Regions from separate parts of the Arthrobacter sunyaminii genome, predicted to be linked through region 1. Evidence: predicted binding sites of a transcription regulator. Region 1 holds the regulator's gene; the other holds the start of a gene.

The links. The regulator LexA, encoded in region 1, represses DNA repair genes until DNA is damaged. The targets are predictions, from matches to a motif close to TCGAACANNTGTTCGA.
Positions count from the first base shown of each region.
Region 2: the regulator LexA is predicted to act here: its motif matches at 10,842-10,857, upstream of KG104_RS07745 (HNH endonuclease signature motif containing protein).

Region 1 is NZ_CP076456.1:1,424,846-1,440,419, forward strand. It holds gene hflX (GTPase HflX) at 1-1,182, shown strand, start outside; gene KG104_RS06265 (ATP-dependent DNA helicase) at 1,175-3,217, shown strand; gene lexA (transcriptional repressor LexA) at 3,357-4,187, opposite strand; gene KG104_RS18030 (LysM peptidoglycan-binding domain-containing protein) at 4,791-5,069, shown strand; gene KG104_RS06280 (histidinol-phosphate transaminase) at 5,215-6,324, shown strand; gene hisB (imidazoleglycerol-phosphate dehydratase HisB) at 6,418-7,035, shown strand; gene hisH (imidazole glycerol phosphate synthase subunit HisH) at 7,032-7,667, shown strand; gene KG104_RS06295 (hypothetical protein) at 7,672-7,830, shown strand; gene priA (bifunctional 1-(5-phosphoribosyl)-5-((5-phosphoribosylamino)methylideneamino)imidazole-4-carboxamide isomerase/phosphoribosylanthranilate isomerase PriA) at 7,869-8,618, shown strand; gene KG104_RS06305 (SseB family protein) at 8,624-9,472, shown strand; gene KG104_RS06310 (MFS transporter) at 9,508-10,803, shown strand; gene KG104_RS06315 (GNAT family N-acetyltransferase) at 10,884-11,417, opposite strand; gene KG104_RS06320 (DnaJ family domain-containing protein) at 11,525-12,208, opposite strand; gene KG104_RS06325 (DUF1844 domain-containing protein) at 12,342-12,770, opposite strand; gene infC (translation initiation factor IF-3) at 13,170-14,168, shown strand; gene rpmI (50S ribosomal protein L35) at 14,284-14,478, shown strand; gene rplT (50S ribosomal protein L20, sunset domain variant) at 14,600-15,256, shown strand; gene KG104_RS06345 (TrmH family RNA methyltransferase) at 15,277-15,574, shown strand, end outside.
Region 2 is NZ_CP076456.1:1,755,907-1,771,480, reverse strand. It holds gene ribA (GTP cyclohydrolase II) at 1-669, opposite strand; gene ribB (3,4-dihydroxy-2-butanone-4-phosphate synthase) at 669-1,349, opposite strand; gene KG104_RS07820 (riboflavin synthase) at 1,346-1,999, opposite strand; gene ribD (bifunctional diaminohydroxyphosphoribosylaminopyrimidine deaminase/5-amino-6-(5-phosphoribosylamino)uracil reductase RibD) at 2,003-3,148, opposite strand; gene pnuC (nicotinamide riboside transporter PnuC) at 3,145-3,831, opposite strand; FMN riboswitch at 3,935-4,080, opposite strand; gene rpe (ribulose-phosphate 3-epimerase) at 4,189-4,854, opposite strand; gene KG104_RS07800 (RsmB/NOP family class I SAM-dependent RNA methyltransferase) at 4,893-6,434, opposite strand; gene fmt (methionyl-tRNA formyltransferase) at 6,431-7,360, opposite strand; gene def (peptide deformylase) at 7,373-7,984, opposite strand; gene KG104_RS07785 (cytochrome) at 8,171-9,052, opposite strand; tRNA gene KG104_RS07780 (tRNA-Val) at 9,230-9,304, opposite strand; tRNA gene KG104_RS07775 (tRNA-Gly) at 9,915-9,988, shown strand; tRNA gene KG104_RS07770 (tRNA-Cys) at 10,051-10,124, shown strand; tRNA gene KG104_RS07765 (tRNA-Val) at 10,148-10,219, shown strand; tRNA gene KG104_RS07760 (tRNA-Gly) at 10,256-10,329, shown strand; tRNA gene KG104_RS07755 (tRNA-Val) at 10,374-10,445, shown strand; tRNA gene KG104_RS07750 (tRNA-Gly) at 10,471-10,544, shown strand; gene KG104_RS07745 (HNH endonuclease signature motif containing protein) at 10,889-12,454, shown strand; gene KG104_RS07740 (antitoxin) at 12,565-12,822, shown strand; gene zapE (cell division protein ZapE) at 12,990-14,027, opposite strand; gene KG104_RS07730 (sulfurtransferase) at 14,308-15,207, shown strand; gene KG104_RS07725 (SufE family protein) at 15,262-15,574, shown strand, end outside.

The sequences.
Region 1 (15,574 bases):
GAAACGGCAGGCTCCGAGGTGCTCGACGGCGTCATCCAGCGCCGCCTGAAGCCCGATCCGGGCACCTTCCTGGGATCCGGCAAGGCCCAGGAACTCAAGGACATCGTGGCCGCCACCGGCGCTGACACGGTCATCGTGGACAGCGAACTGGCCCCGTCCCAGCGCCGCGGACTGGAAGACATCGTCAAGGTCAAGGTCATCGACCGGACGGCCCTCATCCTGGACATCTTCGCCCAGCATGCCAAGTCCCGCGAGGGCAAGGCCCAGGTGGAACTGGCCCAGCTCGAGTACCTGCTGCCGCGACTGCGCGGCTGGGGCGAATCCATGTCCCGGCAGGCCGGCGGCCAGGTGGGCAGCGCAAGCGCCGGCATGGGTTCACGTGGTCCCGGTGAAACCAAGATTGAGCTGGACCGGCGGAAGATCCGTACCCGGATGGCGAAACTGCGGCGCGAAATCGCGGGCATGAAACCTGCACGCGAAACCAAGCGGGCCAACCGCCAGCGCAACCAGGTTCCTTCGGTGGCTATCGCCGGGTACACCAACGCGGGCAAGTCGTCGCTCCTGAACCGGCTGACGGATGCCGGTGTCCTCGTCGAGAACGCCCTGTTCGCCACCCTGGATCCCACCATCCGCAAGGCCCAGACCGAAGACGGGATCGGCTACACCCTGGCGGACACCGTCGGATTTGTCCGGTCGCTGCCGACCCAGCTGGTGGAAGCCTTCCGCTCCACGCTGGAGGAAGTGGCGGACGCTGACCTGATCCTGCACGTCGTGGATGCCTCCCATCCTGACCCGGAGGGCCAGATTGCCGCCGTCCGCACTGTGCTGACGGATGTTGATGCCCGCAAGATTCCGGAAATCATCGTCCTGAACAAGGCCGATGCCGCCGATCCGTTTGTCCTGGAACGCCTCCGGCAGAAGGAACGCCGCCACGTGGTGGTCTCCGCCCGTACCGGTGAAGGCATCGACGAGCTGCTGCAGGCGATCTCCGAAGGGATTCCCCGCCCCGCGGTGGACCTGACGCTGATGGTTCCCTACGACCGCGGAGACGTGGTCTCCCGGCTGCACAGCCCGGACACTGAAATCCTGTCCGTGGACCACTCCGAAACCGGAACCCGGCTGCATGTCATGGTCCGCGAAGGCCTTGCTGCTGAACTGGAGCCGTTCGTCACCCATGAGTAAAGACACCACCGGCGAAGTCCTGGAACTTCTGGACACCGCCGTTGCCGGCATGGGCGGACAAAACCGCCCGGGCCAGCATGAAATGGCCCGACAGGTCACGCAGGCCATAGACGAAGGAAAGCACCTGCTGGTTCAGGCGGGCACCGGAACCGGCAAATCGCTGGCCTATCTGGTGCCGCTGATCCATCACTCGCTGGAGAGCACCAAGCCGACGCTGGTGTCCACTGCAACGCTGGCCCTGCAGTCCCAGATTGTGGGCCGGGACCTGCCTCGGCTGCTCAAGACCCTTCAGCCGCAGCTCCCCCGCGAAGTGGACGTGGCACTGCTCAAGGGCCGCAGCAATTATGTCTGCCTGCACAAGACCGGCGGGGGATTTCCTGAAGAGGAAGATCCCGCCGGTGCCCTGTTCACGCTGGGAGATGACCATGGCGTCGCCCACCCTTCACCGGCTCCCACCTCGGCCATGGGCCGGGAAGTGGTGCGGCTGCGTGAATGGGCGGAGGAAACGGACACCGGCGACCGGGATGATCTGGTCCCGGGTGTGAGTGACCGGGCCTGGCGGCAGGTATCGGTGACCTCCATGGAGTGCCTGGGAGCACAGAAGTGTCCGGTGGCCGCTGAGTGCTTCAGCGAGCGTGCCCGTGCACAGGCCGCCGTGGCCGACGTCGTGATCACCAACCATGCGATGCTGGCGATTGCTGCCTTCGAAGGCCTGGCCGTGCTGCCGGACTATGACGTGGTGGTCATTGACGAGGCGCACGAACTGCAGGACCGCGTCACCGGTGCCGTCACCGGCCAGCTCTCCGGCACGGTGATTACTGCCGCTGTTACCGCAGCGCGCAAACACACCTCTGCCAGCGTGGAGGAGCTGGCGCAGGCGGCACGTGCCTTTGAGCAGTCCATGGAGGGTGTTCCCTCCGGCCTGCTGGCCAGCGGACTGAACGAAGAGCAGGAACAGGCCGTGGGGCGCGTTCGCGAGGCCTGCCGAGTGGCGCTCTCTGATTCCAAGCCCGAGCCCGGGGAAACCGCAGACGGTGGCCGGCAGACGGCCCGTTCACGGCTTATGGCCGTGCTGACTGTTTGCGAGCGGCTGATCTCGGCGCCGGCGGCCGGCGAGGTGATTTGGGCGTCCCGGCCCAGTTCCTTCTCCCCGTCGGGAGGTTTTTCACCGCCCGACGAGACCGCCCCCGCCACCCTGAACGTTGCCCCGCTGTCAGTGGCGGGACGGCTGCGTGAAGGATTGTTTGACGGGCACACCGTTGTCCTGACCTCGGCAACCCTGGCGATCGGCTCCGAGTTCGGGCCGGTGGCCGGTGCCCTGGGCCTGCTGGGTCCGGGTGCACCGTCGTGGACCGGAACCGACGTCGGCAGTCCCTTCGATTACCCGCGCCAGGGGATTCTGTATGTGGCCAAGGATCTGCCCAAGCCGGAGCGGGGTACCTCCGAGGCTCAGCTGGATGAAATCGAAGCGCTGCTTAAGGCCTCCAACGGCGGCGCGCTGGGCTTATTCTCCTCTCGGCGGGCGGCCGAAGATGCCGCCGATGCCATGCGCACCCGGGTGGATTTCCCCATCCTGTGCCAGGGGGAATCTTCCATGTCTTCACTGGTCAAGCAGTTCTCTGAAGAGCCGGATACCTGCCTCTTCGGCACCATGTCGCTATGGCAGGGCGTGGACGTTCCCGGAGCCGCGTGCCGGCTTGTCCTCATCGACCGCATCCCGTTTCCCCGTCCCGATGACCCGCTGATGACCGCTCGCACCCGAGCAGTGGCCAAGGCCGGCGGCAACGGGTTCATGTCCGTGGCGGCGACCCATGCCGCCGTGCGTCTGGCACAGGGGGCAGGGCGCCTGATTCGTGCGGCGGGGGACCGCGGTGTGGTGGCTGTCCTGGACTCCCGGCTGGCCACGGCCCGGTATGGGGGCTTCCTGCGCGCAGCGCTGCCGCCGTTCTGGTCCACCACGGACCGCTCCGTGGTGCTCTCCGTTTTGGGTCGGCTCGCAGAGCAGTCGGCAGCCGAGGAGCTGTCGGCGGGATAGGCGGGCTGCGGAGTTAACCGCGGCACTCTGCGGCCCAGTGAGGCCGGGCAGCAAAGACATGGACATGCAAATGGCGGCCGGAATATTTCCGGCCGCCATTTGCGTGCTTTCCGCTGCAGGGATCCCGCCGGGACGTCGGCTAAAGAGCGCGCATCACCGAGACAACTTTGCCCATGATGACGGCGTGATCGCCCACAATGGGCTCGTACCGCGTGTTCTGCGGCAGCAGCCAGGTGTGGCCGTTGCGCTGCCGGAAGGTCTTGACCGTGGCTTCATCGTCGAGGAGGGCAGCCACAATGTCACCGTTCTCAGCTGTCGGCTGGCGGCGCACAACCACCCAGTCACCGTCGCAGATGGCGGCATCAACCATGGAGTCTCCCGAAACCTTCAGCATGAAAAGGTCACCGTGTCCCACCAGCTGACGGGGCAGCGGCATGATGTCCTCCACCACCTGCTCCGCAAGGATGGGTCCGCCGGCGGCGATGCGGCCGACCAGCGGCACCATGGCGGTATCAACGGAGGTGGCAAGCTCGGTTACCGAGGCCAGCGCCGGGGCTGAGCCTGCGCCCTCTTCACGCTGGTCTCCGGTGCGCCCCGCAGCGCCGGCTGAAGGGCTGTTGTCCGTGCCGGAGCCGGGGCGTCCCGGAGCCTCCTCGGCTGCCGTACCGGAGGATCCGTCACGGAGCATCAGGGGAATGAGGATTTCCATGGCGCGGGGGCGCTTCGGATCACGGCGGATGTAGCCGAGCTTCTCCAACTGCATGAGCTGGTGGGTCACGCTGGACAGGCTGGCCAGGCCAACCGTGTCGCCGATTTCGCGCATGGTGGGCGGATAGCCGTTGGTGCTCACGGACCGCTGAATCATCTCCAGGACGGTCTTCTGCCTGGGGGTGAGCCCCTTGGGGCGCGCACGGGTGCCTGTGGCAGCTGGTTTGTTGGTGCTGTCTTCGGAAGCAGTCCTGCGGGCCACGTCGGGTTCCCTTCGGGTCAGCTGGTCCCGGCAATGCCGGGGCTGGTCGGTAAATGTCTAATCGGGTACAAACCGGGACGTATTGGCCGTGCAAGCCGTTCCGGCGGTTATGTCAGAGGCAGCTGATTCAGTGATCCTGAGGAACCGCTCCGACGCCTGGGCTTCGAGTCGATCCGCAGAACCCGTTGAAGGTTCCCTCTTGTCCTCAACGTTAAGCGAGCAGTGCGGTGTTTTCAAACATTTGTTCGAGCGAGTCTCGACTTTATTAGTAGATAGGTGCTAGAAATAACTCAGCAGAAATCGAACATACTTTCGACAGCCGCCCTCAGCGGAGGTTCGGGTAAGTCGATCAGCTTCCAATCGTTCGAATATGGCTTCGGGTATTTCCCGCAGCCATCGAACCGGAAAGGTGTTGCAATGACAACCCAAACAGTCCCGACAGCTCGAACAGCTGATTCGAGTCATACAGCTGCTTCAATCCATACAGCTGCGTCAAAAACAGCTGCGTCAAACACATCTCCCTCACAGCACCTCGATTCCCGGCCTTCAAATCCTTCCCTGCCGGTCAAGACGAACTCGCTGCACCTGACCCGCAGGGGCCGTTTGGTTTTCATCGGCCTCCCGCTGATGCTCGCCGCGGCGGCTGCGCTCATTGTGCTGGGCTTCTTCACCGCTCCCGCCATGGCCTCCAGCGGGGGGCCGGACGTGACAAGAACCGTCCAGGTCAGTGTGGCTGCGGGTGAGTCCCTGTGGGGCCTGGCGCAGGAGTTCGCTCCTGAGCGTGACCCGCGGGATGTCATGGAAGACATCATGGAACTCAACAACCTGACTGAATCCCGCCTCATCGTTGGTGCTCAGCTTTACATTCCCGTTGAACGCTGAGTCCGCAACAACGCTGAGCCGCAACACCTCAGGACGAAACACCCAGAGCCAAATAAGTCAGTGCTCAATAACGCGGGACGTAACAAGGCAGGGCGTGCAGCCCGCAGATTCTTCCCGCTCCGCCTTCGAGTCTTAAGCTGTACAGGTGACTGAACAGCTGGCGAGACTCAACCGACTTCCTCTGCGCGATGACCTCCGCGGACTGACGCCCTATGGCGCACCCCAGTTGGATGTGCCCATCCTGCTGAATGTCAACGAGAATACGCATGGCCTGCCGAAATCCGTGCGGGAGGCGATTGCGATCTCCGTGGAGCGGGCCGTGGCCGGACTGAACCGCTACCCGGACCGGGAATTCACGGAACTGCGGGACCGGCTTGCCGCTTACCTCGGCCACGGACTGACCTCCGAAAATATCTGGGCCGGGAACGGCTCGAACGAGGTCCTGCAGCAGATTCTCCAGGCGTTCGGCGGTCCCGGACGGACGGCCATGAGTTTCCCGCCCACTTATTCCATGTATCCGCTGCTCGCCAGCGGCACCGGCACCCGCTACGTCACGGGACGCCGAAGCGACGACTTCGGGCTTACGGCTGAGTCAGCTGCAGAACAGGTTCGCGCCGAGGCGCCGAACATCGTCTTCCTTTGCACTCCGAACAACCCCACCGGCACAGCGCTTTCACTGGATGTTGTGGAGGCCGTCTACGAGGCGGGGGCCGCGTCAGAGGCCATCGTGATCGTGGATGAGGCCTACGGCGAGTTCTTCCATGCCGGCACTCCGAGCGCCCTGGAACTGCTGCCGGGACGCGAGCGACTGATCGTCTCACGCACCATGAGCAAAGCCTTTGCGCTCGCCGGAGCCCGGATCGGCTACATGGCAGCCGCCCCCGAGGTTACCGATGCCCTCCGCCTGGTGCGGCTGCCGTACCACCTGTCCGCCATCACGCAGGCCACCGCCAACGCTGCGCTGGAACACGCAGATGCTTTGCTGGCCAACGTTGAGGACATCAAGGTTCAGCGCGACCGCATTGTCTCCGAGCTGCAGGATCTGGGTCTGAAGCCCGCCCCCTCAGACGCGAACTTCGTCTTTTTCGGCGGAATGGAGGATCCCCGGGCCGTCTGGGAAGGCCTGCTGGAGGCAGGCGTCCTGGTGCGCGACGTCGGGATCCCCGGCCATCTGCGTGTCACCGCCGGCACGGAGCCGGAGACCAGCGCCTTCCTCGCACGGCTCCGCGAGCTGCTGGCCGCCGGCATCCGGTAACTGGGCCGGGCGCCCGCGCTGCCGCGGCCGGAACAGCACCGGCCGGCAGACACTAAACTGTTAGCAGAGACCATCTTCTTTCAAAGGAAAACCATGACCGTGGAAACCGCCACCGGCCGCACAGCCCGCCTCGAACGGGTTACCAGTGAATCGTCAGTGGTAGTGGAGCTGGACCTGGATGGAACCGGCCAGTCCAACATCAGCACGTCCGTGCCGTTCTATGACCACATGCTGACAGCCCTGGCCAAGCATTCCCTGATGGATCTCACGGTCCAGGCGACCGGGGACACTCACATTGATGTCCACCACACCGTCGAGGACATCGCCATCAGCATCGGCGAGGCGCTGAAGACGGCGCTGGGCAACAAGGCTGGGATCCGGCGCTTCGGCGAAGCAACGGTTCCACTGGATGAGGCACTTGCCAATGCAGTGGTGGACATCTCCGGTCGGCCCTATCTCGTGCACACGGGGGAGCCGGCAGGACAGGAATACCACCTGATCGGCGGGCACTTCACCGGCTCGCTTACCCGCCATGTCTTTGAAGCGATCACCCTGCACGCCCAGATCTGCCTGCACATGACCGTCCTCGGAGGACGCGACCCCCACCACATCGTGGAGGCCCAGTTCAAGGCCTTCGCCCGGGCGCTGCGTGCTGCCGTGGAATCGGATCCCCGCGTCGAGGGCATCCCCTCCACCAAGGGTGCCCTGTGAGCCGCAATGTCACGGTCCTGGACTATGGCTCCGGAAACATCCGGTCAGCTGTCCGCGCCCTGGAACATGTCGGAGCCAATGTCACCCTGAGCTCCAAATCCGCCGACGTCCTGAACGCCGACGGGCTGCTGGTGCCCGGCGTCGGCGCCTTTGCCGCGGTGATGCAGGGCCTGAAAGAGGTTGACGCGCTGCGCCTGATTGGTCGCCGCATTGCCGGCGGACGTCCCGTGATGGGCATCTGCGTAGGCCTTCAGGTCCTCTTCGACGAGGGCGTGGAGCACGGCGTGCGGACTCCCGGAATGGGGGAGTGGCCCGGAGTCGTGGAACGCCTGGACGCCGAAGTGGTGCCGCACATGGGGTGGAACACCGTGGAGCCGCCGGCTGGTTCCGAGCTTTTCGCCGGCATCGAGGATGAGCGTTTCTACTTTGTGCACAGCTACGGCGTGCAGAAGTGGGACTTCGACGTGACCCAGCCCGCCATGCGCGCACCCCAGGTCACCTGGTCCGAGCACGGCAGCCGCTTCATTGCCGCTGTGGAGAACGGTCCGCTGACCGCAACACAGTTCCATCCGGAAAAGTCCGGTGACGCCGGTGCGGCGCTGCTGGAAAACTGGCTGAAGACGCTGGGTTAGGGCTATGTGGAGCGTCATCCTGATGGGCCTTGCCGGAATTCTGATCGGCGGCGCAATTTCCTTCCGCCGCCAGGGCATGTCCAAAATCATCACCATTAGTTTCTGGGTCCTTGCGGGAATGTCCCTGCTCGGCGCCTACCTCCTGATCGACAGCAGCGTCTGACCAATCGCCGCTGCCGGAATTCCCACGGAAAGCAAAACATGTCACTTGTTGAAACACCCGTCCTTGAACTTCTGCCCGCCGTTGACGTAGCTGACGGCCAGGCCGTCCGCCTGGTTCAGGGTGAAGCCGGCAGCGAAACCAGCTACGGCGATCCGCTCGATGCGGCCATGGCCTGGCAGAACGACGGCGCCGCCTGGGTTCATTTGGTGGACCTTGACGCAGCTTTCGGCCGCGGTTCCAACCTGCCCCTGCTCAAACGCGTTGTTGACCAGCTGGACATCAAGGTGGAGCTGTCCGGCGGCATCCGCGACGACGCGTCCCTGGATATGGCCCTGGAACTGGGCGCCAGCCGCGTCAATCTGGGCACCGCCGCACTGGAAAACCCGGAGTGGACCGCCAGTGCCATTGCCCGCTACGGCGAGGCCATCGCCGTCGGCCTCGATGTCCGCGGCACCACCCTGGCAGCCCGCGGCTGGACCAAGGAAGGCGGCGATCTGTGGGAGGTCCTGGCCCGTCTGGAAGACGCCGGCTGCCCGCGCTACGTAGTCACCGACGTCACCAAGGACGGAACCCTGCGCGGACCGAACCTTGAACTCCTGCGCGAGGTGCTGCAGCGCACCGACCGCCCCGTGGTCGCCTCAGGCGGCATCTCGTCCCTGGATGACCTGGCCGCTCTGCGCGAACTTGTTCCCCTGGGCCTGGAAGGCACGATTGTGGGCAAGGCACTCTATGCAGGCGCCTTCACCCTGCCGCAGGCCTTCGACATCGCCGGCCATCCGGAGCGCTAGGACCCATGGCTGAGCGCGCCCTTCCCGGCCACATTGCCGCCGCCCTCGCCGGGGCAGGCGGTCCGGCCGATTCCGCCGGGCAGTCCTGGGCCGGCCGGGACCTCTCCGGCGACGGCAACCCGCTCCATAATTTCGACGCCGACGACGGCAGCGCCGATGCCGGCTACCTCGCAGCGCTGGCTGCGCTGGAGGACGGCAGCGGCACCGAAGCACAGGTGGTGGCCACGCTGGCCACCGCCCGGGTGTTTGTCCCCATTGTCGCCAGCCTGGCCGAGGAAGCGGAATCCGATCACGGCCTGGTTGCGGACAAGGAAGCAGACATGGCTTTGGTCACGCTGACGGCGCCGGACGGACGCAAGGCCCTGCCGGTGTTCACGTCCGTTCCCGCGCTGCAGAACTGGCATCCGAAGGCCCGTCCTGTTGCTGTGTATGCCGCCCGTGCGGCGCTCTCAGCCGTATCGGAGGAGGCGCAGCTGCTGGTGGTGGACCCCGGCGCGGACATTACCTTCGTGGTGCGCCGCCCGGCCATGTGGGCCCTGGCCCGGCAGCGGGACTGGACTCCGTCCTACGCGGACCAGGAAGTCGCCCGGGCCGTGTCTGCTGCGGTCGACGTCGAACCGTCCGTTACCGGAGTTGAGCTTGTCCAGGCCCCGGCAACGGCGACCCGGTCGGCGCGCGGAACGGTCATCGCCGGAGGCGGTGCCGGTCCTGAGCTTAGAATGGTTCTTCACCTGGCACCGGGACTGGATGCGCAGGCGGTGCAGGGCATCGCCGGATTGCTGCAGCAACGGCTCGCTGCCGATCCTTTGTTTGTTGAGCGCGTGGATTCCCTGGAACTCAAGATCACGCGCTGACCCGTTGGGCGGGGGACCGCCGGAAGAGAAGTGCTGTGAATTTTGCCTCCTACGGGGAGCTGCTCCGTGTCGCCCCGATCCGCCGGCTGCTGCTGGTTGGAATGATTGCCCGGTTCCCGCACTCGGCGGCCGGAGTGCTGCTGACCCTGCACGTGGTCATGACCATGGACATGGGATATGCCAAGGCCGGCGCCGTAGCTGCCGTGGTCACGGTGGGCATCGCCTTCGGCGCCCCGTGGCGCGGCCGCCGGGTGGACAATGTGGGCCTGCGCCGGGCCCTGATTCCCTCCGTCATTTCCGAGGCGGTCATCTGGTCCATCGCTCCGCACGCCAGCTATGAGTGGCTGCTGGTGCTGGCACTGATCGGCGGCGTCTTCACGCTTCCGGTCTTCAGCGTGGTGCGGCAGTCCCTGGGCGTGATGGCAACGGGAGAGCAGCGCCGAACGGCCTTTGCCCTGGACTCCATCGCCACCGAGCTTGTCTTCATGGGCGGACCGGCACTGGGCGCCATCCTGGCCACCTCGCTCTCCTCCGTGGTGGGACTGACCCTGGTGGGAATTTCGACGTCGCTCGCCGGCCTGCTCCTGATCTGGTTCAACCCGCCCACCCGGTCCGAGAATCCGCAGAAGGCCGCCACCGAGGTCCAGGAGCGGGAAGCCGCCAACGCTGCCGTCGTGGCTGCCGCTCCCGCGCACCTGGCAGAGGCCTCTTCGGAGCTTCAGCCGCTGGCGGTGCTGAGCCGGCGGGCGCGGCTGCGCTCGGGTTTCTCCTGGTTCACGCTCAGCGTGGCCGTGGTTTTTGCCGTGGCGGTGGGCGCGGGACTGCTGCTGTCCAGCTCCGACGTCGGCATCGTGGCCCTGGTGGAATCCTCCGGCAACCCGCAGGAAGTGGGAATCGTCTTTGCCGCCTGGTGCGCCGCATCCGTGGTGGGCGGGCTGATCTACGGGGGAATGCGCCGGCGGATCTCGCCGATGCTGCTCCTGCTGGCGATGGCCGTTCTGACTCTTCCCATGGCCCTGGCCACGGACACGATCAGTTTGGCGCTGCTGTCCATTCCGGCCGGGCTGCTCTGCGCTCCGGTGCTGTCCTCCGCGTCCGAACGTGTGGCCGACCTGGTTTCTGAAGAGCGCCGGGGTGAAGCCATGGGCTGGTATGGATCCGCGCTGACGTCCGGCACGGCTCTCGGCGCCCCGCTGGCAGGCGCGGCCATTGACATTGTGGGTCCGTGGGCAGGCTTTGCCTTCGCCGGGGTCTCTGCGTCGCTGCTGGTGCTGGTCACCCTGACCGTACGAAAGTTCAGCCGGCGCGGCGAGCGGCTCTCAGCGGTGTGACCTTCGGGGGGAGCTGCACGGCAGCCCCGGAAGCAAATCCCCAGTACCCGGCGGGTCATCAAACTTTCGGGCGGGTGCAGTTAGCCGCCGGTGTTCAGATGCGAATAGACAGCCACGTCCATGCGCCGATTCCCCACCGGCAGCGCGGCGCGCAGGACACCGTCCAGGGCGAAGCCCAGCCGCTTGGCCACTGCCGTACTCCGCTGGTTGTCGGCAACCGTTCGGATTTCCACCCGGAGCATGCCGGCTTTCCGGGCGTGCTCCAGCAGTGCCCGGCAGGAACGGGTCACGGCGCCCCTGCCTTCATGGTCCGCGTCGATCCAATAGCCCAGCTCCGCGGTTTTCAGGTAGGAGTTGAGCCGCACGGACGCGGCGCCGATCAGCGAGTCTCCACAAATAATTACGGCGGGAAGTACGGTTCCGGCAACGAAGTCCGCAAGCTGTGCGCGGGTGAAATCCACCGACCCTGACAGGGTCTGTTCCTCATGAGCCCAGGGTTCCCAGGGTTGGAGCCGGTCCAGGTTTCGAAGCGTCAGCTGATGCATCTCCTCGGCCGTGTCCAGGGTGCGCAGTCCTAGGGAAAAGCCGCCGCCGATGTCATGGATAAATTGCATGAGGTACATCCTGCCGCGTCGGCCGGCGGACGGAGCGGACATTTCCCTAGCGTGTCCACCGCCGGCTTGAGCGAATCCAGCCGTGCCCGTACCGGTGCGTTCAGAGGTCAGGCATTGCCCTGCGGGCCGCGCAACCGGCCGCGCAACCGTCCGCCCATACGGTGCATCCAGCCGCGGAAGCCGGGCTGCTGCGCCTGGCCCGCGACTCCGCTTCCGCCGGGTTCTATAAATCGGGCTACGGGGCCCTCCTCGGCCGAGCCTGCGCGCAGTCCGCGCCGTGCCCGCCAGCCGAGCACCTCTTCGTCAACGTTCCGGAGCTTGGTGATGACGGGAGGCCCGCCCTGCAACTGGCGGCGTGCCTCGATGACGCGGACGTTGAAGTCCTCTACGGCGTCGCGCACCTCGCGTTCGGACGGCAGCTGATCCAGCCGCTCCTCGAATTTCTCGTCCTCCACGCGCAGCAGCAGAGCCGGCGGCCCCAGCCCGCTGATGTTCTCGCGTTTGATCAGCCGCTTGATCCACCAATCCGGGTCGGGATCATCAAGGCCGGGAATCGGCTTGCCGGCGTACTGCAGATTGTCGAACTCGCCGCGCCCCATGGCGTCCCTGATGAGGTAATCCGCCTTCTGTGCCTCACTGAACTTCCGGCGTCTCTCGAGTGCTTCCCCGGATTCCGAGGCGCCCAGGCCCTCGGGCAGCTTGTATCCGGCTGCTTCGGCTGTTCCGGCGGCTTTGAGCCGTGCCGCCTGTTCCAATCGCTTCCGGTAACCTGCCGCACCGCCGCCGGCCATTGCGCGTCACCGCCTCCCGTTATGCGTCCCAATGAACGTCCCGTTCAGGTTACTCAACGGGCACGGGCACAGAAAAGCCCGGCGGGCCTGCCGGAAACGGCGGGCCCACCGGGCTCAGGGGAAAACGGAGGAACTAGTTGACGGGACCGGTGAACTTCTCGCCCGGGCCCTTGCCCGGAGCGTCCTGAATTTCGGAGGCCTCGCGGAAAGCCAGCTGGAGCGAACGCAGTCCGTCACGCAACGGTCCGGCATGCTGGCTGCCAATCTCAGGTGCGGCCGCAGTCACGAAACCGGCCAGGGCCGTAATCAGCTTGCGGGCCTCATCCAGGTCCTTCAGCTCCTCGGCGTCCTCGCCGTCGGCCAAACCGCACTTGACGGCCGCAGCGCTCATCAGGTGAACGGCAGCGGTGGTGATAACTTCGATAGCGGGAACCTCGGCGATATCGCGCATCTGGGCCGCCACTTCCTGCTCTTCAGCGGACGGGGCGTGCACCTCTTCCGTGGTTCCGGGGAAAGAATGGCGGGTGTGCTCGCCCGCCGGGTTGCTCTGTGGGGTACTCATACTGGTAAGCTTGTCACAGACCGACTGGTTGTCGTTACTTTCAGCGCCTTTTGCAGGCACCGCCCTTCACCGAGCGGATGTTGAGAGTTTCACATCAGCCAGTATGCAAGCGGAGACTCCTCCCACCCGCGTCAGCCTGAATCTTCAGTCCACGTGCCCTAGGGCGCCTGTGCAGAAGCAGAGTTGCCGGGTATGGTCGGCCCCCGGTGGGGGCCAGGCATTGCCTGGCCAACCAACCCGGGAGGTTGCTGCTGATGCGGCACCCGCCGACCCCTCGAGGCCTCCGATTGCGCGTGCAATTGGGGGCCTTCTTCAGTTGCAGGCGGTAGCCGTTTTGAATAAAACAGGAGCTGCAACATTAGCGAGCCAAGAATCAATGATCGAATCCGCGTCCCTGAGGTGCGGCTGGTAGGACCGGCTGGAGAGCAAGTTGGGGTTGTCCGTATCGAAGACGCCCTGCGTCTCGCTGCCGAATCCGACCTGGATCTTGTTGAGGTGGCACCGCAGGCTAAGCCTCCGGTGTGCAAACTAATGGACTTCGGCAAGTACAAGTACGAAGCCGCCGTCAAGGCCCGTGAGGCACGCAAGAACCAGACGAACACCGTCCTGAAGGAAATCCGGTTCCGTCTGAAGATTGACACCCACGACTACGAAACCAAGCGCGGGCATGCCATGCGCTTCCTTGCAGCAGGTGACAAGGTCAAGGCCATGATCCAGTTCCGCGGCCGCGAACAGCAGCGTCCGGAAATGGGCATGAAGCTGCTGAACAAGTTCGCAGCCGACGTCGCCGAGGTGGGTGTGGTTGAGTCCACTCCGCGCATCGACGGCCGCAATATGGTCATGGTTATCGGCCCGCTGAAGAACAAGGCCGAGGCCAAGGCCGAAGCACGCCGTGCAACGCAGCGCGCTGACGCCAAGGCAGCCAACGAGGCCGCCAAGAACGGCGAGGCTCCTGCTCGGGTGGATACTTCCGCCGAGAACAAGGCGCCCCTGACGCAGAGCCTGGCAGATCTTCTGCCGGACGGCCTGCGGCTGGGTTCCTCCGCTGCGGAGGCCGATAAGGCGCGCGCAGAGAAGGAAAAAGCTGACAAGGAAATGGCCGAGAAGCGGGCACAGGCAGCAGCCGAGAAGGCCGCATCCGACGCACGCCGCGCAGCTCAGGCTGCCAAGGCTCCGGCTCCGCAGCCGGCCGCTGAAACGCCGGCAGCTCCGGCTGCACCCGCTGAAGCTAAGCCTGCAGCCGCCCCGAAGCCGGCCGCAGTGCCCAAGCCCACGGCAATGAAGCCTGCACCGAAGCCCGCTGCCCGGCCCAAGCCGGCTGCTGCGCCCAAACCTGCTGGCAAGGCTGCTCCTTCACGGGGTGCAGCAAGCCAGAACAAGCCCGGAACTGCCGAGTAAGTCTCAGCTTTTCCTGCAGGACGTCCCGGCGTCCAGTAACAACCCCTGGCATCTGTAAAGGTGCCCAAAGCCCCGCGGGTCCAGGCCCGCGGAAACCTAAAGGAGATCGGTAGTCATGCCGAAGATGAAGACCCACAGTGGCGCCAAGAAGCGCTTCAAGCTGACCGGAACCGGCAAGCTCAAGCGCCAGCAGGCCAACCGCCGCCACTACCTCGAGCACAAGCCGTCCACGCTGACGCGCCGCCTCGCCAGTGACAAGCTTGTTGCCCCGGCAGATGCCAAGGTCATCAAGAAGATGCTGGGCATCTAGTCTTTCCCCCTCGACAGGCGGCCCGTCCGGGCCGCCGTCACCCCACCAAGCTTTTCCGGGCCTGAGTACCAGGCAAGAGCACCTCGCGGTGCACGGAAGATTTATCTGAAGGAGTACGCACGTGGCACGTGTGAAGCGGGCGGTAAACGCCCACAAGAAGCGCCGGGTTATTCTCGAGCGCGCCAAGGGTTACCGCGGACAGCGTTCACGCCTGGTCCGCAAGGCCAAAGAGCAGCTGCTGCACTCGTTTGTGTACAGCTACGGCGACCGCCGCAAGCGCAAGGGTGACTTCCGCCGCCTGTGGATCCAGCGCATCAATGCTGCATCCCGCGCCAACGGCCTGACCTACAACCGTCTGATCCAGGGCCTGAAGGCCGCTGAGATCCAGGTTGACCGCCGCATGCTGGCCGAACTGGCCGTCAACGACGCCGCCGCGTTCGCCACGCTGGTCCAGATCGCCAAGAACGCTCTGCCGTCCGACACCTCGGCTCCGGCCGTTGCCGCTGCTCCGGCTCCCGCTGCCAAGGCCGCTCCGGCCAAGGCTGCCAAGCCGGCCGCTGCTGTTGCCGACGCTCAGGGTGGCTTCAAGGCTTCCGAGGGCGACGCTCCCGAGGGCTTTGTCATCAAGGGCAACCTGGGCTCCGGCAAGTACCACGTTCCGGGTTCCACCTGGTACGAGCAGACCGTTGCTGAGTACTGGTTCAACTCCGTGGAAGCAGCTAAGGCTGCCGGCCTGGAGCCTGCTGGCGGAGAATCCCGCCAGAAGTTCCAGGGCTAGAAATCGGTTATTAGCCGATCATGAGTATCGATGGGCGCCCGCCGGCTCCGTTAATGTCCAACCCCCGAGCAGATCGGGTCAGGGATGTTGCGAAGCTGGCCGGGCGCCCAGCGCGTTTAAAGACGGGCCGCTTTGTCGCCGAAGGACCGCAGGCCGTCCGCGAGGCGCTGCTGTCCCACCGGGTCGACGTCGAAAGCGGCGGCGCCGGCGTCGTGCTGGAAGTCTTCGCCACCCAGACGTGCCTTGACCGGCTGCCCGAACTGGCGGATCTGGCCGGTGACGTGTCGCTGCGCCTGGCTACGGATGAAGTCATCGGCG
Region 2 (15,574 bases), 330 kb from region 1:
TTAGCCCTGCTGGACCGGCTGGGTGCGCAGCAGAGTCAGCCGGTGGTCCATCCGGTCCCGCTTGGTCTGCAGGTAGCGCTCATTTTCGGCCCGGACCGGCACTTCCGAAGGCACCATGGCGGCGACCGTGATTCCGTACTGCTGCAGCCGGTCGCGTTTGGCCGGGTTGTTGCTCAGCAGCCGGATCCGGTTCAGTCCCAGCGAGTGCAGGATATCCGCGGCGGACTCATAGTCGCGCCCATCCACGGGAAGTCCCAGCTGTTCATTTGCATCCACCGTGTCAGCGCCGGCTTCCTGCAGGGCATAGGCCCGCAGCTTGTTGGCCAGGCCTATCCCCCGCCCCTCGTGGCCGCGCAGGTAGATCACGGTGCCTCCGTGCAGATTGATCAATTCCAGGGCCTGCTCCAGCTGCTCACCGCAGTCACAGCGGTAGGAGCCAAAAACATCTCCGGTGAGGCACTCCGAATGCAGCCGCACCAGCGGGGCCGCGGGACCACCGTTGGAACCGGCTCCGGCGGCGTCCTGCTGGATGCCTGTTCCCGGCGAGGAGACAGTCATGTGCTCCGCCCCGGTGCGCTGATCGGTCCAGGCCTGGGCAATGAAATCGCCGTAGGGAGTCGGCAGATGAACTTCGGGACCGGGAACGACGCCGGGAACAGGTCCGCTCATCAGTTTCCCTCCGTGTTGGGTGAGTGTGCACGCTCCAGATAGGCCACCAAATCGTCGATGGAGATCAGCGGCAGATCGTGCGTATCGGCAAACGCGCGCAGTGCAGGCAACCGCATCATGGATCCCTCGTCGTGGACGAGTTCGGCAATCACACCAACGGGTGTGCAGTTGGCCAGCCGCGCCAGCTCCACAGCTGCCTCGGTGTGTCCGCGGCGCCCGCGGACGCCGTCGTCGTGCGCCCTAAGCGGGAAAACGTGGCCGGGACGATGCAGATCAGCGGCAGACGCGCCCGGATTGGCCAGTACCCGGGACGTAGTGGCCCGGTCCGCAGCGCTGATACCTGTGCTCACACCAACAGCGGCGTCGCAGGACACTGTGTAGGCGGTGCCCTTGGTGTCCTCGTTGACGGTGGTCATGGGCGGCAGATTCAGCCGGTCCGCGTAGGATCCGGGCAGCGGCACGCAGATCACCCCGGACGTGTAACGGACCGTCCAGCCCATCAGCTCTGGCGTGGCATGCTGGGCGGCAAAGATGATGTCGCCTTCATTCTCGCGGTCCTCATCATCCACGACGACGACGGGACGTCCCAGGGCGATGGCCTCCACCGCTGCGTCAATACTGTCCAGCAGGATCATCTCGTGCGGAACGTCAGCGCTAGTGCCCCCGGCTCGGATGCTCATAGTTCTTCTCCTTCGGCAGCGTGGGCCGGTTTCTTCGGGGTGGCGAAGGCAAGCAGCCGCTCTGCATACTTGGCCAGCACATCAACTTCCAGATTCACCGCCGACCCCGGCTCCAGCGTCCCGAGGTCGGTTGCCTCCAGAGTGGTCGGAATCAGGCCCACCTCGAACCACTGCTGCGGCTCCTCGGCACCGCTGACCGCAGCGACCGTGAGTGAAACGCCGTCGACGGCGATGGACCCCTTCTCTGCGATGTACCTGGCCAGCTGTGCCGGCACGCCAAAGCGCAGCCGGTCCCAATTGCCGAGGTTCTCCCGCTCCAGCAGTTCACCGACGCCGTCCACATGGCCCTGCACCACGTGGCCGTCCAGCCGTCCGCCGGCCGGAACGCAGCGTTCCAGGTTGACCCTCGTTCCCGGCCGGAGCTTGCCCGTGGTGGTCCGGTCCAGGGTTTCGCCCATGACGTCCAGCGAAATCCGGTCTCCGTCCAGGGCCGTGGCCGTGAGGCAGACGCCGTTCACTGCGATGGATCCGCCCAGCTCCAGACCGGCGCCGGTGGCCGGGGCACTGATGACAAGTACAGCCGAGTCATCCTTGAGGTTCGGGTCCAGGGATACAACGCTGCCCTGTTCAGCCACAATTCCGGTAAACACGAGTCATCCTTCCAGTTGTTGGGTGCCGGCGGGTACGTCAACCGGCTGGGTGCCGGCCGGCACGGGCTCAAGCCGCAGCCGCAGGTCAGCGCCCACCAGCCGCGCGGCACCGCCGTCGGTCTCGTCCCAGCGCCAGCGGGAGGCATCAGAGAGGGTATGCACGCCGAGGTTGGCGAACGCCGGGGTGCCGGCGCCCAGCAGAACCGGCGCGATATAGGCGACCAGTTCGTCCGCAAGTCCGGCGCGCAGGAAGGCACCGGCGACCGTGGCGCCGCCTTCGATCATGAGGTGGCGGACCCCCCGTGCGTACAGTTCCCGGCAGATTTCCGCCGGGTCATGCTCAAACAGCTGGAGGAACCGTCCGTCTGTTCCGCGGATGGCCGCATCATCCGGCACTGGCCGGTGCCCTGCGGCTACCCGCAGCGGCTGCTGAACTGCATCCTCGCCGGCGGCGTTCCGTGCGGTCAGCTGCGGATTGTCCACCAGCACGGTGCCAGTTCCGACGACGACGGCGTCCGCACGGGTGCGGATGGAATGCCCGTCGGTGCGGGCCGCAGTTCCGGTGATCCACTGGCTGGTGCCGTCTTCGGCTGCGGTTCGGCCGTCCAGGCTCTGCGCGGATTTGACCGTCACGAAGGGCCGTTTTTCCTGCGCGGCACGGATCCAGCGGTGATTGAGATCCGTTGATTCGGCTGCCATGAGGCCACCGTCAACGCTCACTCCTGCGGCAGCCAGCGCGGCAGCTCCCCCGGCTGCGTCAGCAGTTGAATCGGCAGCGGCATAGATGACCCGCGAGATGCCGGCATTGATGATTGCCTGGGAACAGGGCCCGGTCCGACCGGTGTGGTTGCACGGCTCAAGAGTCACCACCATGGTTGCCCCGGTGACGTCTGCTCCGCTGGCGGCGGCATTGGCGAGGGCATCGGCTTCCGCGTGGGCGGTTCCGGCGCCGCGGTGGAAGCCGCTGCTTAGAACCGCCCCCGCGGGGTCGAGGATCACTGCGCCCACCAGGGGGTTTGCACCGCGGATGCCCTTTCGAGCGAGGTCCAGCGCGAGGTCCATGGCGTTGCGTTCTTCGGCGCTGCGTTCGGCAGCCTTGCGTTCGGCAGCGCCACCGTCAGCCGCAGTTTCGCCGTGCAGGCCGGTCACCGCACCACCCTGGGGTCAGGCATCACCGTCTCCACCTCGGGCTTTTCATCCTTCTTGGCTTTGGCCCAGACAAAGAACCCGATCAGGGTAAAGATGCCGTAGAAGACGTACATGAACGCCGTCGCGTAGTAACCGGCGCTGAACAGCAGAGGCACGCCCACAATGTCCACGGCCACCCAGATCAGCCAGAACTCCACCCACCCCTTGGCCATGCCGTACGTGGCGAGGAGGGATCCGACAAAGGTCCAGGCATCGGCCCACACAGGCTCATAGGAGCCGAGGCGGGCGAAGACCGGGGTCAGGGCAACGGTTCCGATCAGCAGGGCTGCCACCAGGCCAAGGCGTTCGGTGCCGGATGCCCATTGGGGCGTGACTGCGGTGCCGCCGCCGTTCTTACTCTGCTGCCAGCGGCGCCAGCCGTAGACGGATACGGCGATAAACATGATCTGCCGTCCCGCCTGGCCAAGGAGGGTGGCTGAGTCGGCGTCGCCGAACAGCGAGCCGAGGAAGACGGTGAGCAGAAGAGCGTTGCCGATGATGCCCACCGGCCAGGCCCAGACTTTGCGGCGCATGCCGCCCAGGGCGCTGAGGAGCCCGAAAATATTGCCTACGACCTCGCGCACCAGCAGGGATGAAGATCCCACCGGTACCTGAGCGTCAAAGAGCCACCGCAAAAAATCCATGTCGTTCCTATCCGTGAGCGGCGGCTCCGGGGGTACGACAGTACGGTGCATCGACAGCTGGGCCCCCGCTTGAGGGGACGTTAACCGTCGGTTCAACAAACTGCACGTGCTTCTCCCATCCAGACTTTAACTGTCGGTACTGGAATTTCACCAGTTCAACCGCACCGCTTTTCCCGATGTTCGGGAGCTGCAGTGCGGGTCGCGGACTATAACCGCCGGTTCGGAATTACACCGACCCCGGAGCACGATTGTTAAACACATTCTTACACAACTTAATCAGCTGTGCGTCACTTTTAGATGAAGGTTCAAGTAATATTCGTCACACTATGTGTGGGACGCCGACCGCGTCCCGAACCGTCAGCGTGCTGCAGCCTCGGCGGCGTGGCGCAGCTTGCTGATGGCCTCGTTCGGATCTCCAGCACCGTAAACCGCTGAGCCCGCCACAAACACGTTCGCGCCGGCTTCCGCAGCGCGCTCGATGGTGGCAGCGGAAATACCTCCGTCCACCTGGATGGCCAGCGGCAGGTTCGAGCCGCGGACGGCCTCAGCGGCGCGGCGGATCTTCGGCAGCGTAACGTCCAGGAACTTCTGCCCGCCAAAGCCCGGCTCCACGGTCATGATTAGCAGCATGTCCAGCTCGGAGAGCATGTCCAGGTACGGTTCCACCGGGGTAGCCGGGCGCAGCGCCATTCCTGCCTTTGCGCCGCGGCCACGAAGGTCCCGTGCCAGCTTGATCGGCGCAGCGGAAGCTTCCACATGGAACGTGACCGATGCCAGTCCCAGTTCCGCGTACAGCGGAGCCCAGCGGTCGGCGTCGGAAATCATCAGGTGCGCGTCCAGGGGCAGCGCGCTGACTTCCTGAATGCGCTGCACCACCGGCAGTCCGATGGTCAGGTTCGGCACAAAATGGTTGTCCATGACGTCCACGTGGACGGCGTCGGCGGTGCTGATCCGCTCCAGCTCGGCCTGGAGGTTGACGAAGTCGGCCGAGAGGATGCTCGGGTTGATGCAGCACTTGCTCATGGTTCTCCTAGTAAACGGTCAGACTGGGGACAGTCAGGTTAGACCTTGCGGCGGATCAGGGCCAGGAACATCGCATCGGTCTGGTGGATGTGCGGCCACAGCTGCGCGGTGAGCTCGTGGCCGGCCTCCAGGTTTCCGGTGAGGCTGGCGCTGTCCAGCGCCGCCCCGGCGTCGAGCAGTTCGAGGTCATTGCGCAGGCGCAGCACATCGGCGACGACGGCGGTGGTCTCGGCCGGGTGCGGCGAGCAGGTCACGTAGCCCACCACCCCGCCGGGCTTGACGGCATCGACCGCTGCGGTGAGCAGTTCGCGCTGCAGCGCGCCAAGCTCCCCCACGTCGGTGGGCTTGCGGCGCCAGCGGGATTCCGGCCGGCGGCGCAGGGCACCCAGCCCGGTGCACGGGGCGTCCACCAGGATGCGGTCAAAGGTATCCGGATACTGCTCGGCAATGCTGCGTCCGTCCCCGGTGCGTACGTCCCAGACCTCGCCCGGAACTGCTTCCAGTGCCTGGCGGACCAGCTTGGCGCGGTGGGCTGCCGGTTCGTTGGCCAGCAGGATGGCACCCTTCTCGTTGGCCAGGGCGGCCAGCAAAGCTGCCTTGCCGCCGGGGCCGGCGCAAAGGTCCAGCCACTGCTCGCCGTCGCGGCTGCCGTCGGCGGTTCGGTCGCCAATGTCCACTGCCGCCAGGGCACGTGCCACGAGCTGGGATCCGGCGTCCTGGACGCGCGTGGTTCCGGCTCGGACGGATTCCAGGCGGCCGACATCGCCGGCCGAGTACAGGGCCGAGTCGGCAACCAGCTCGCCGTCCACGGCTCCGGCCTCGCGTGCCTCATCCAACGTGCCCAGGCCGGGCAGAGCCACGAGGTTCACCACCGGGGCGTCGTTGTCCGCCTGCAGCAGGTCGGTGATTTCCTCGACGCTGCGGCCGTGGGCCACCAGGGACTGGCGCAGGGCGCGGACAATCCATTCCGGATGGCTGTGTTCAATGGCAGCGCGCTTGGTCGGGTCAGTTTCGCCGCGGGTCAGTTCCTCGAGCCAGGAGTCCAGGTCGCGTGCTGCAACCTTGCGCAGCACGGCGTTGATGAGTGCTGACGGGCCGGCACCAATGACCGCGCGGGCGAGGCCCACCGTCTGGTCCAGTGCCGCGTGCGCCGGAACGCGCATCGCCAGCAGCTGATGGGCGCCAATCCGCAGGGCGTCCAGAACGGCAGGGTCCAGCCGCTCCAGCGGGCGGTCCACGCACTTGGCCAGGATCGCGTCATAGGTTCCCTGCCCGCGCAGGGCGCCGTAGGCAAGTTCAGTGGCGAACCCGGCGTCCCGCTTGTCCAGGTGGTGCTTGCGGATGCTCTTGGGCAGTACGAGGTTGGCATAGGCGTCATCCTCGGACACGGCGCGGAGCACCTCGAAGGCGACCAGCCGGGCCGGATCCGCGGCACGCGTGCGCTGGCCAGGCGCCTGCTTGGTATAGCTGCGCACGGTGGGACGGCTGCGTTCGTGTCCCTTTTCGTTGCGTGCCTTGTTGCCCTGGGCTGAACGGGCAGAGGGCGTATTGTTCTGCGGAGTGCTGTTTTGGGGGGTCATTCGAAGACCACGTCCTCACGGTTGGCCAGGCCGCGGGCCCAGTCGGCCCCCGGCATCATTTTCTTGCCGGCGGGCTGCACCTGCGCCAGTTCCAGCCCGGATGAACCGGTGCCGACGACGGCCGCAGCCTGCGCACCGCCGGTGAAGCGGACCTGGCCGGGGGCCAGATCGGTAATGTCAGGGCGCAGCACGGCGGCGCCGATCTTGAATCGCGCTCCGTCCCAGGTGGTCCATGCTCCCGGTTCCGGCGTGACGCCGTTGATCCGGCGGCGGATCGCCAGTGCAGGCTGCTGCCAGTCAATCCGTGCGTCGTCGATCGTGAGCTTGGGTGCGAGCGTGACGTCACCGGACTGCGGTACGGCGTGTGCCGCGCCGGTTTCGATAGCGCTGAGCGTCTGTGCGAGCAGCACGGCGCCACTGTGCGAGAGCCGTTCCAGCAGCGCGCCACTGGTGTCCTCCGGGGACAGGGTTTCGGTTAGCTGCCCGTACACGGGGCCGGTATCCAGCCCCTTTTCCAGCAGGAACGTTGAAGCCCCGGTGACGTCGTCGCCGTTGATGACGGCGTGCTGCACGGGGGCGGCGCCGCGCCAGGCGGGAAGCAGGGAAAAGTGAAGGTTGATCCAGCCGTGTTCGGGGATGGTCAGTGCCCGTTCGGGAATGAGTCCGCCGTAGGCAACGATGGCGGCGACGTCCGGATTGGCGGCGCGGATGGCGGCCACGGCGTCGTCGTCGATCTTGGCCGCCCGGATCACCGGCAGGCCCAGTTCCTCGGCCCGGGCAGCAACAGGCGACGGCGTGAGGGTGCGTTTGCGCCCCAACGGTGCGTCGGGGCGGGTGAGCACGGCAACGATGTCGAAGCCGGCTTCCAGCAGGGCGTTCAGGGAGGGGACGGCGACGGCGGGAGTTCCGGCAAAAAGTACGCGCATGGTCACGGGCTGCTAGGCCTGTCCGCCGTTGCCCGCGCCGAAAGTACCGCCAGCGGCTGCACCGAAGGATGCTCCGGCACCGAAGGCCGAGCCCACCGTCTGGGCACGCTCCGCTGTCGTGCGTCCGGCAATGGCGTCATAGTCTGCCTGGCGGATGGCGCGAAGTGCCTTCTTGCGGTTTTCGCCTTCGAGCCGGTCAATGTAGAGCACGCCGTCCAGGTGGTCGGTTTCATGCTGGAAAGCGCGGGCGAGCATGCCCTCTCCTTCGAGCGTCACGGGATTGCCGTCCTTGTCCACACCGGTGACGCGGGTCCAGCGGCTGCGCGAAACGGGATAGCCCAGTCCGGGAATGGAGAGGCAGCCCTCCATCTGGTCTTCCTGGCGGTCTTCGCTCAGCTCCAGGACGGGATTGACAACGTGCCCGGACTGGCCGTCAATCCGGTAGGTGAACACCCGGAGGCTGACACCCACCTGGGGTGCAGCAAGGCCGGCGCCGTCAACATCCTCCATGGTTTCTTCCATGTCGGCGACGAGCTTGGCCAGCTCCGGTCCGAAGTCCGTGACCTCCTCAGCGCGGGTCCTCAGGACGGGGTCGCCGATAATCCGGATGTTCAGGATTGCCATCTAGGTTTCGTTCCTTACTGTTACTGCGCATCTGCTAACTGATTGTTGCCCGGAACCAGTCTAGTTGCGCTGGGCGCGTTGCGGCTCCCCCGCGCAATCAGGCGCGGGGGCACGAAGGCACAATGGGTGCCCGGTGTGTGTCTGCTGAGGTGCTGTACCCCTTGGCTATACCCCTGCCCCGCTCGCTTAGGTGGACGAGGTTTGGGGAGACCGGACCGCGTGTGCCCCGACCGGCGGCGGCGCAATCGGCAGGAGCGCGCGGCCCGCGCCCGCGACGTCGTACGAGGTTTGCCAAAGCCGGCGCAGCGCACAGAACTTGAACCAGTGCTGCGGAAGGACAGCGGGGTTGGCGCGCATGGGCCGCACTTCAGTTTGCCCGACGGCGACACCGAGCAGCAGCGGATCCTCGCCGTAGGCCCACGGCTCCCAGACGCCCTTGCCCGCGTCCACCAGGGATTCCTTCGCCTTCATGCCGGCCACCAACTGCATGACAACCTTGTCATCCAGCGGCTTGACCTGCCCGTCGCGGTCCGTGTTCTTCGTCTTGTAGTCAATGAGACAGAGCCGGCCGTTGATGCGCGCCACCAGATCAAGGGTGCCCGCGTAGCCGAGTTCGTCATTCCAGACGGTGATTTCCGGTGCCAGCGGCTCCACCTGGTACAGGTCCCACCACTCATCGAAACGGTCGGCGAACTGATGCTCGCCGTGTTCCAGCAGCGCCGTGCGTGCCGCTTCGAGCTCATGGGGAAGGTCCAGGGCGCGCAGGGAAACCTGCTCACAGTAATAGTGCACGCGCGTTCCGCGTTCAGCCGCCTGGTCCCGGTAACGCTCCGAAGCTCGCGAGGCCTCCTTGACGAGGGAGCGCAGCGCGCCGGGGTTGCCGAGGCTTGCGGGGAGCTTGGGATCCTTGACTACCGCGGTGGCAGCCATGTGGCTGTGCCAGCCGTCCAGCGAGGTGGAACCCTGCGCGATCACGGTGGTGATGGACGGTACCGTAGGCGGTTCGGAGAGGGACCGGGAGTACATCCGCCCGAATTCTGTTGAATGTGCCAGAGCTGGTTCAGTCATATCTTCAGTTTGCCATCTCGCACTGACAGAGTTTGCGGGACCCTCCGCAGGAGCAGGAACCGCGCTCCGGGTCCGGATTCAGAGCGACGTCCGACCCACTGCCCCCGGGCATAAAGCGTCCGCATACAACGCGTCCACATACAACAATGGAGGCCCCTGGGGACCTCCATTGTTATTTGGTGGGCGATACTGGGTTCGAACCAGTGACCTCTTCGGTGTGAACGAAGCGCGCTACCACTGCGCCAATCGCCCCCAAGCCGCGTGTTGTTTTCACAACCGCAACGTCTAAAGATGCTAGCCCAGATCGGAGCTGGCGCCAAACCGGCACTCGGTGGCCAGACAACGACGGCGTTTGATGCGGGCAAGGTTACTCCGTTCCCCCGGCGAAGAACGTGTACCCTCCCCCGGGATCCCCCAATGCGAGGGCACCGGCGGCCGCCCTGGCCCAGGCGACCTTAGTCCACACAGATCTGCGTTAGTCCACACAGATCTGCGTCACGTACCCGCGGAGATCTTCGTCCCGCACACTGCGGGCCGGCGTTCCGTAGCTTCGGACATCCGCCGGTACCGATGATGACGCCCGAAAAGCGCCGTCGTCGTACTGCCGTACTGGGGCAGGCCGCCCCTCGTACTCATCCTCTAACGCCAGTCTCCGCCGGAGCATTCGATGGCCACGCACCATCCGCCCATAGCCCCCACCTGCGATAACGCCGTGAATCGGATCCGGGCGCTGCGGGCGCAAAAACCGGCCCGATTGGACGAACTCCAAATAGTCCTATAGAGTTTTTCTTCGTTGGAAAGCGGGAGTTCGCCGCGAAAAGCGAAAGCGATTCGAGGTCTAATACTCCCACTTTTACAGCATGCGGACGTAGCTCAGCTGGCTAGAGCACCACCTTGCCAAGGTGGATGTCGCGGGTTCGAATCCCGTCGTCCGCTCGCAAGTCCCTGTACAAACCGGTTGATTCTGACTGGTCGGCCTATGCTTACGCAGCGGTCACGGTGGGGTGGCCGAGAGGCGAGGCAGCGGCCTGCAAAGCCGTATACGCGGGTTCGAATCCCGTCCCCACCTCCACAGAGGACTTGCAAGCCCTTTGGGCGCGATTGGCGCAGCGGTAGCGCGCTTCCCTGACACGGAAGAGGTCACTGGTTCGATCCCAGTATCGCGCACTACAGTTTGGCGTTTTGGCGCACAACTGTGTTTTTGCGGACGTAGCTCAGCTGGCTAGAGCACCACCTTGCCAAGGTGGATGTCGCGGGTTCGAATCCCGTCGTCCGCTCTCTTGACTGCATCGACTCACCTTTGGGAGATTCGATGCATCAAGCGCGATTGGCGCAGCGGTAGCGCGCTTCCCTGACACGGAAGAGGTCACTGGTTCGATCCCAGTATCGCGCACGGACAACTTAGGTTGTCTTGTTTTGCGGACGTAGCTCAGCTGGCTAGAGCACCACCTTGCCAAGGTGGATGTCGCGGGTTCGAATCCCGTCGTCCGCTCGCACAGTTGCTCTACGGAGCGGCGTTTGAAGGAGCAGGCCATTGAATTGGCCTGCTCCTTCTGCATTTAAGCTGCTGGGTTCCCGCATTGATGGCGGGATGGGCAGCGGATTTGTACAGTCGGCACGACGACGGCCCTGGCTCGGGATGCGACCGCAGCTTTCCGGCCGTCCTGGTTACTCCCCCTGTCCTGCTCATTCGGCTCCCTCCCCCTGGCGATCCTCGCCCTCCCTCCACGGCCCCATCCTCCTCCACAGATGCCGATCGACGCTCCGTGGCCGCCTCTTTTCCACAAACTCGAATATGTGTTCGATGGTGCGGACTGATACTGCGAATCTTGGTCTATGGAAGAGGATCTGAAAGTCCGCACCACAGGAGCTGCATCTGCTGCGCCGGAGGACCAAGCACAGACCTGGTCAGGCCCAGGTGAGACCCACCCCTCCTTTTCGGCCGGCCAGGCAAGCCGGCCGATCCCGGCACTGAGCAGTTTGGTTCCCGCTGCGCAGCGTATTGTCCGCGATCTCGACGAACGGATTCCCTTCCTGTCATCAGCGGAACTGGTCACCGTCGCGTCTGACGTTGAGTCACTGTCACGATTTGTCGACCATCTTCAGATCGTCGCCGCCGCTGCCCTCGAACGCGCGCGGATATCGTCCGTCGCAACTGATCCATGGACCCTCCCGTCCGGGCAAGTCCAGCCGGAATTCAAGAACACGGCAGAGTACCTGCGTCACCGCCTTCGGATCAGTCGGCGAGAAGCCTGGAGGCGCATTCGCCTGGGTTCTTCGCTCACTTCCTCAACAAGCATTTCCGGGGAAACCCTCAAGCCGGAGTTACCGGTGGTGGCCGAATGGGCTGGGCAGGGCCTGCTGGCAGGCGAAGCTGCACAAGTGATCAGCATGGCTATGAAGCGCGTACAGGGCTGCGGAACCCGTGAGGATCGTGCGGCCATGGAGGCAGCATTGACTGACGTGGCAGCCAGCCAGGACCAGGACGTTCTCAACGTAGTGGCCCAAGCCTGGATCAATCATCTCGATCCCGACGGAACAGAGCCGTCCGAGCAGCAAAAAGCCGAGTTGCAGGGATTGTTTATCCGCCGGAGGTACCGCGGGCTGCACCGAATAGACATATTTGCCACAGAGGACCAATTTGAAACCCTTATGACAGCGCTGGCGCCGGAGGCCAATCCGCGAGTCGACGCCGCCAAGGCCGCTGAGGGCTCCTGCATGGATCTGGAGGGCAAGCCACGTGCAGTCCCGGCTGATCCCCGCAGCTACCCGCAGAAGCGCCTGGACGGACTTGTAAGCTCGTGCCGGTTGGCTCTGTTGTCCGGCAGGCTTCCCGCCAGCGGGGGATCCAAACCGCAGGTCTTGGCTGTCATTGCCTACGACCAGCTAAGCGACCGCTTGACGACCGCCGGGGCGGGAAGCTCCAAGGCCGCGGGGACAAATCCGGACAGAACTCCCGAAAGCGGAATGCTGGCGTTCGCCGGACCTGTTCCGGCTCATCAGATACGCCGCATCGCCTGCGACGCGGACATCATCCCCGTAGTCCTTAGCGGTGAGGGCCGCGTTCTGGACGTTGGTGCCGCGGCCCGCTACTTTCCGCCGCATCTTCGGAAGGCATTGATTGCCAGAGACCGCGGATGTGCTTTCCCAGGCTGCACCGCGCCTGCCCCATGGTGCGAGGCACACCACATCGAATATCACTCTCATGGCGGAGCCACGAGCACGGACAACGGCGTCCTGCTGTGCGGGTTCCACCACCACCTCATCCACCGGGAGAAATGGCGGGTGGTGGTCCGGCGCGGTGTCCCCTGGTTCGTGCCACCCACCTATGTGGATCCCTATCAAGCTCCCCTCAGAAACACCTACTTTCATCCGCTCCGGCCACCACGGTCAAGTGCATGAAACAGAATCCAAAAATCAGAAAGCTCCACTCCTTGGTCCTTATAGTCAGCGGGCTTATCATTGACGGTGAACGGGAAACGTATGGTTTCCCCTGCGAAAGGAGGTGGTCCGTGTCTATATTTGACGGGCTCAAGGGCAAGGCCGGAGAGCTGAAGGGCAAGGCTACCGAGCTTGTGGGTGAAAACGCCGACAAGATCAAGGGCGGCATCGGTCACGCGGGGAAATTCGTCGACGAGAAGACCGGCGGAAAGTACTCGGACAAGATCGACGGCTTCCAGAGCAAGGCCTCGGAAGCGGTAGACAAGGTCGACCGCAATCAGGGGCCCGCCACGGGAACCGAACCCGGACCGACTCCTCCGGCCGTATAAGCTTCAGAGCACGACAAAAAGGACCTGGCTCCGCCTCTTTTGGCGGGACCAGGTCCTTCGTCGTTTATGGAGCGTCTCCGGGCTCCCGGCGGCCGGAGTTATCCTTTCGGCCGGGTGTCCTTCCAGCCGGCCGGCATTCTTCAGGCCGGAATTCTTCAGCCCGGCAGCTAAGCAGCTTCTCCGGTCTGCCCTTCGCGCGCCAGCGCCGTAAGCCGCGAAACCGCACGGAAGTACTTCTTCATATATCCGCCGTTCATCATTTCCTCGGTGAAGAGCTGATCAAACGGAACACCGCTGGCGAGGATCGGAACATCCTTGTCGTACAGCCGGTCAGCCAGCACCACAAAACGCAGGGCCACGGACTGCTCGGTGATGGTGGTGACGTTGTGCCAGGCAACAGCGTCCACCCCGTCGATGAGCTGACGGTAGCGGCTCGGGTGGACGGTGGAGAGGTGGTTGATGAGGGTGGCGAATTCGTCGTCGGCAACAACCTTGCCGCTGAACTCTTCAGCCACCCGGTCGTTAAGGTCAGCCTCACTCACGGGGTCCGGAGACTGGGGCAGTCCGCGGTGGCGGTAGTCTTCGCCGTCAATGCGCACGACGTCGAACTGGTCGGCCAGGACCTGGATCTCACGCTGGAAATCGACCGCCGCGAAACGCCCCTCACCGAGAGAACCGGGCAGGGTGTTGGACGTAGCGGCAAGCTTGACGCCGGCGTCGGCCAGTTCCCGCATCAGGCGGGACATCAGGACCGTGTCCCCCGGATCATCGAGTTCGAATTCATCGATGCAGACGAGCTTGTACGCGCTCAGGGCTTCAACGGTTTTGCGGAACGAGAGGGCCCCCACCAGGTTCGTGTACTCCACGAAGGTTCCAAAAGCTTTTGGCCCCTCAACGGCGTGCCACAGCGAGGCCAGCAGGTGGGTTTTGCCGACACCGAAACCGCCGTCGAGGTAGAAACCGGCCTTGGAGTCAGGCTTTCTTGCACCGAAGAGCTTGCGCAGGCCGGTGGGTTCGGGCACGTCGACGGCGACGGCGAAGTCCCGCATGGCGCTGACGGCCTTGGCCTGTGACGGCTGCGCGGGGTCAGGACGGTAGCTGTCGAAGGAAACTTCACCGAACCGGGGCGAGGGGAAAAAACCCTTCAGAAGTTCGTCGGTCGAGACCTGGGGAGTCCGCTCTGCAAGGTGCTCCACTTGTGCCACTGTGCGCAATTTCCGTCCATCCGATGTTATTAGCCGTCATATTGGGTCCCACGGTAATGCGGCCAGTGGTACCAAGCCCGCCGCCGGCAAAATGCCGCCGTTGCAACGATACGCCAACAGGGCGTCTTCGGCCGTTACAGACCCCCTGTTTCGGCGGCCGGCAAGACGCCGGTCCAGCTGCAGGAAGTTTTCGTCCGCCCATATCGTTAGGCTAGAGGTAAGCCCGTGCCGCCGCTTTCGCGTCCGGCAGCAATCATTTAATCCGAAAGAGGCCGCGCGCATGTCGATTGCCCCTGACACCGCTTCCAAGTTTTCCGAATATGCCCATCCCGAGCGCCTTGTTTCCACGCAGTGGCTGGCCGAGAACTTGGACGCCGACGGCTTGGTGGTCCTTGAATCCAACGAGGACATCCTGCTGTATGAAACGGGCCATATCCCGGGCGCACGGAAAATCGACTGGCACACCGACCTCAACGATGCCGATACGCGTGATTTCGTCGACGGCGAAGCGTTCGCGAAGCTGATGTCCCGCAAGGGCATCACCCGTGACTCCACCGTGGTGATTTACGGGGACAAGAGCAACTGGTGGGCCGCCTACGCGCTGTGGGTCTTCACCCTCTTTGGCCATGAGGATGTCCGGCTGCTCGACGGCGGCCGGGATAAGTGGGTTGCCGAAGGCCGCCCCATGACCACTGACAAGGTGGTTGTTGACACCACGGATTACCCGGTGGTGGAACGCAACGACGCAAAAATCCGTGCCTTCCTGCCCGACGTCGTCGGCCACCTGGGCAAAGGGCCGCTGATCGATGTGCGCTCCCCCGCCGAATACACGGGCGAACGTACCCACATGCCCGATTACATGGATGAGGGTGCCATGAAGGGCGGCCACATCCCCACCGCCAAGTCGGTGCCGTGGGGCAAGGCTGCCGCCGAAGACGGAACCTTCCGCACGCGCGAAGAACTGGAGGCGCTTTACAAGGAAGGTGCCGGGCTGAAGGAGGGCGACGACGTCGTGGCCTACTGCCGCATCGGTGAGCGTTCCAGCCACACGTGGTTTGTGCTGAAGCACCTGCTTGGATTCGACTCCGTCCGCAACTACGACGGTTCCTGGACCGAGTGGGGCAACGCAGTACGCGTCCCCATCGCCCGCGGCGAAGAGCCCGGCAGCGCTCCCCGCTGATCCGTCCTCATCCCGCTGATCCCACCCCTTAGAACGCAGAGAGATTAACACCCCATGAGCGTCACCCCCGAAACCGCCGTCCCGGATCAGCTTGCTGAGATTGTTGACGACTTCCAGGCCCTTGAGGAAGCCGAGCGGCTGGAGCTGCTGCTGGAATTCTCCCGCAGCCTCCCGGAGCTTCCCGCCGAAATCGCCGACCGCCCGGAGCTGATGGAACAGGTTGTCGAGTGCCAGTCGCCGGTGTTTCTCAGCCTTGACGTGGATGACTCCCCTGACCATTTGGTGTCCCTGTTCTTCAAGGCACCGCCGGAGGCTCCCACCACCCGCGGCTTCGCCAGTGTGCTCTATGAGGGCCTGAACGGTCTGC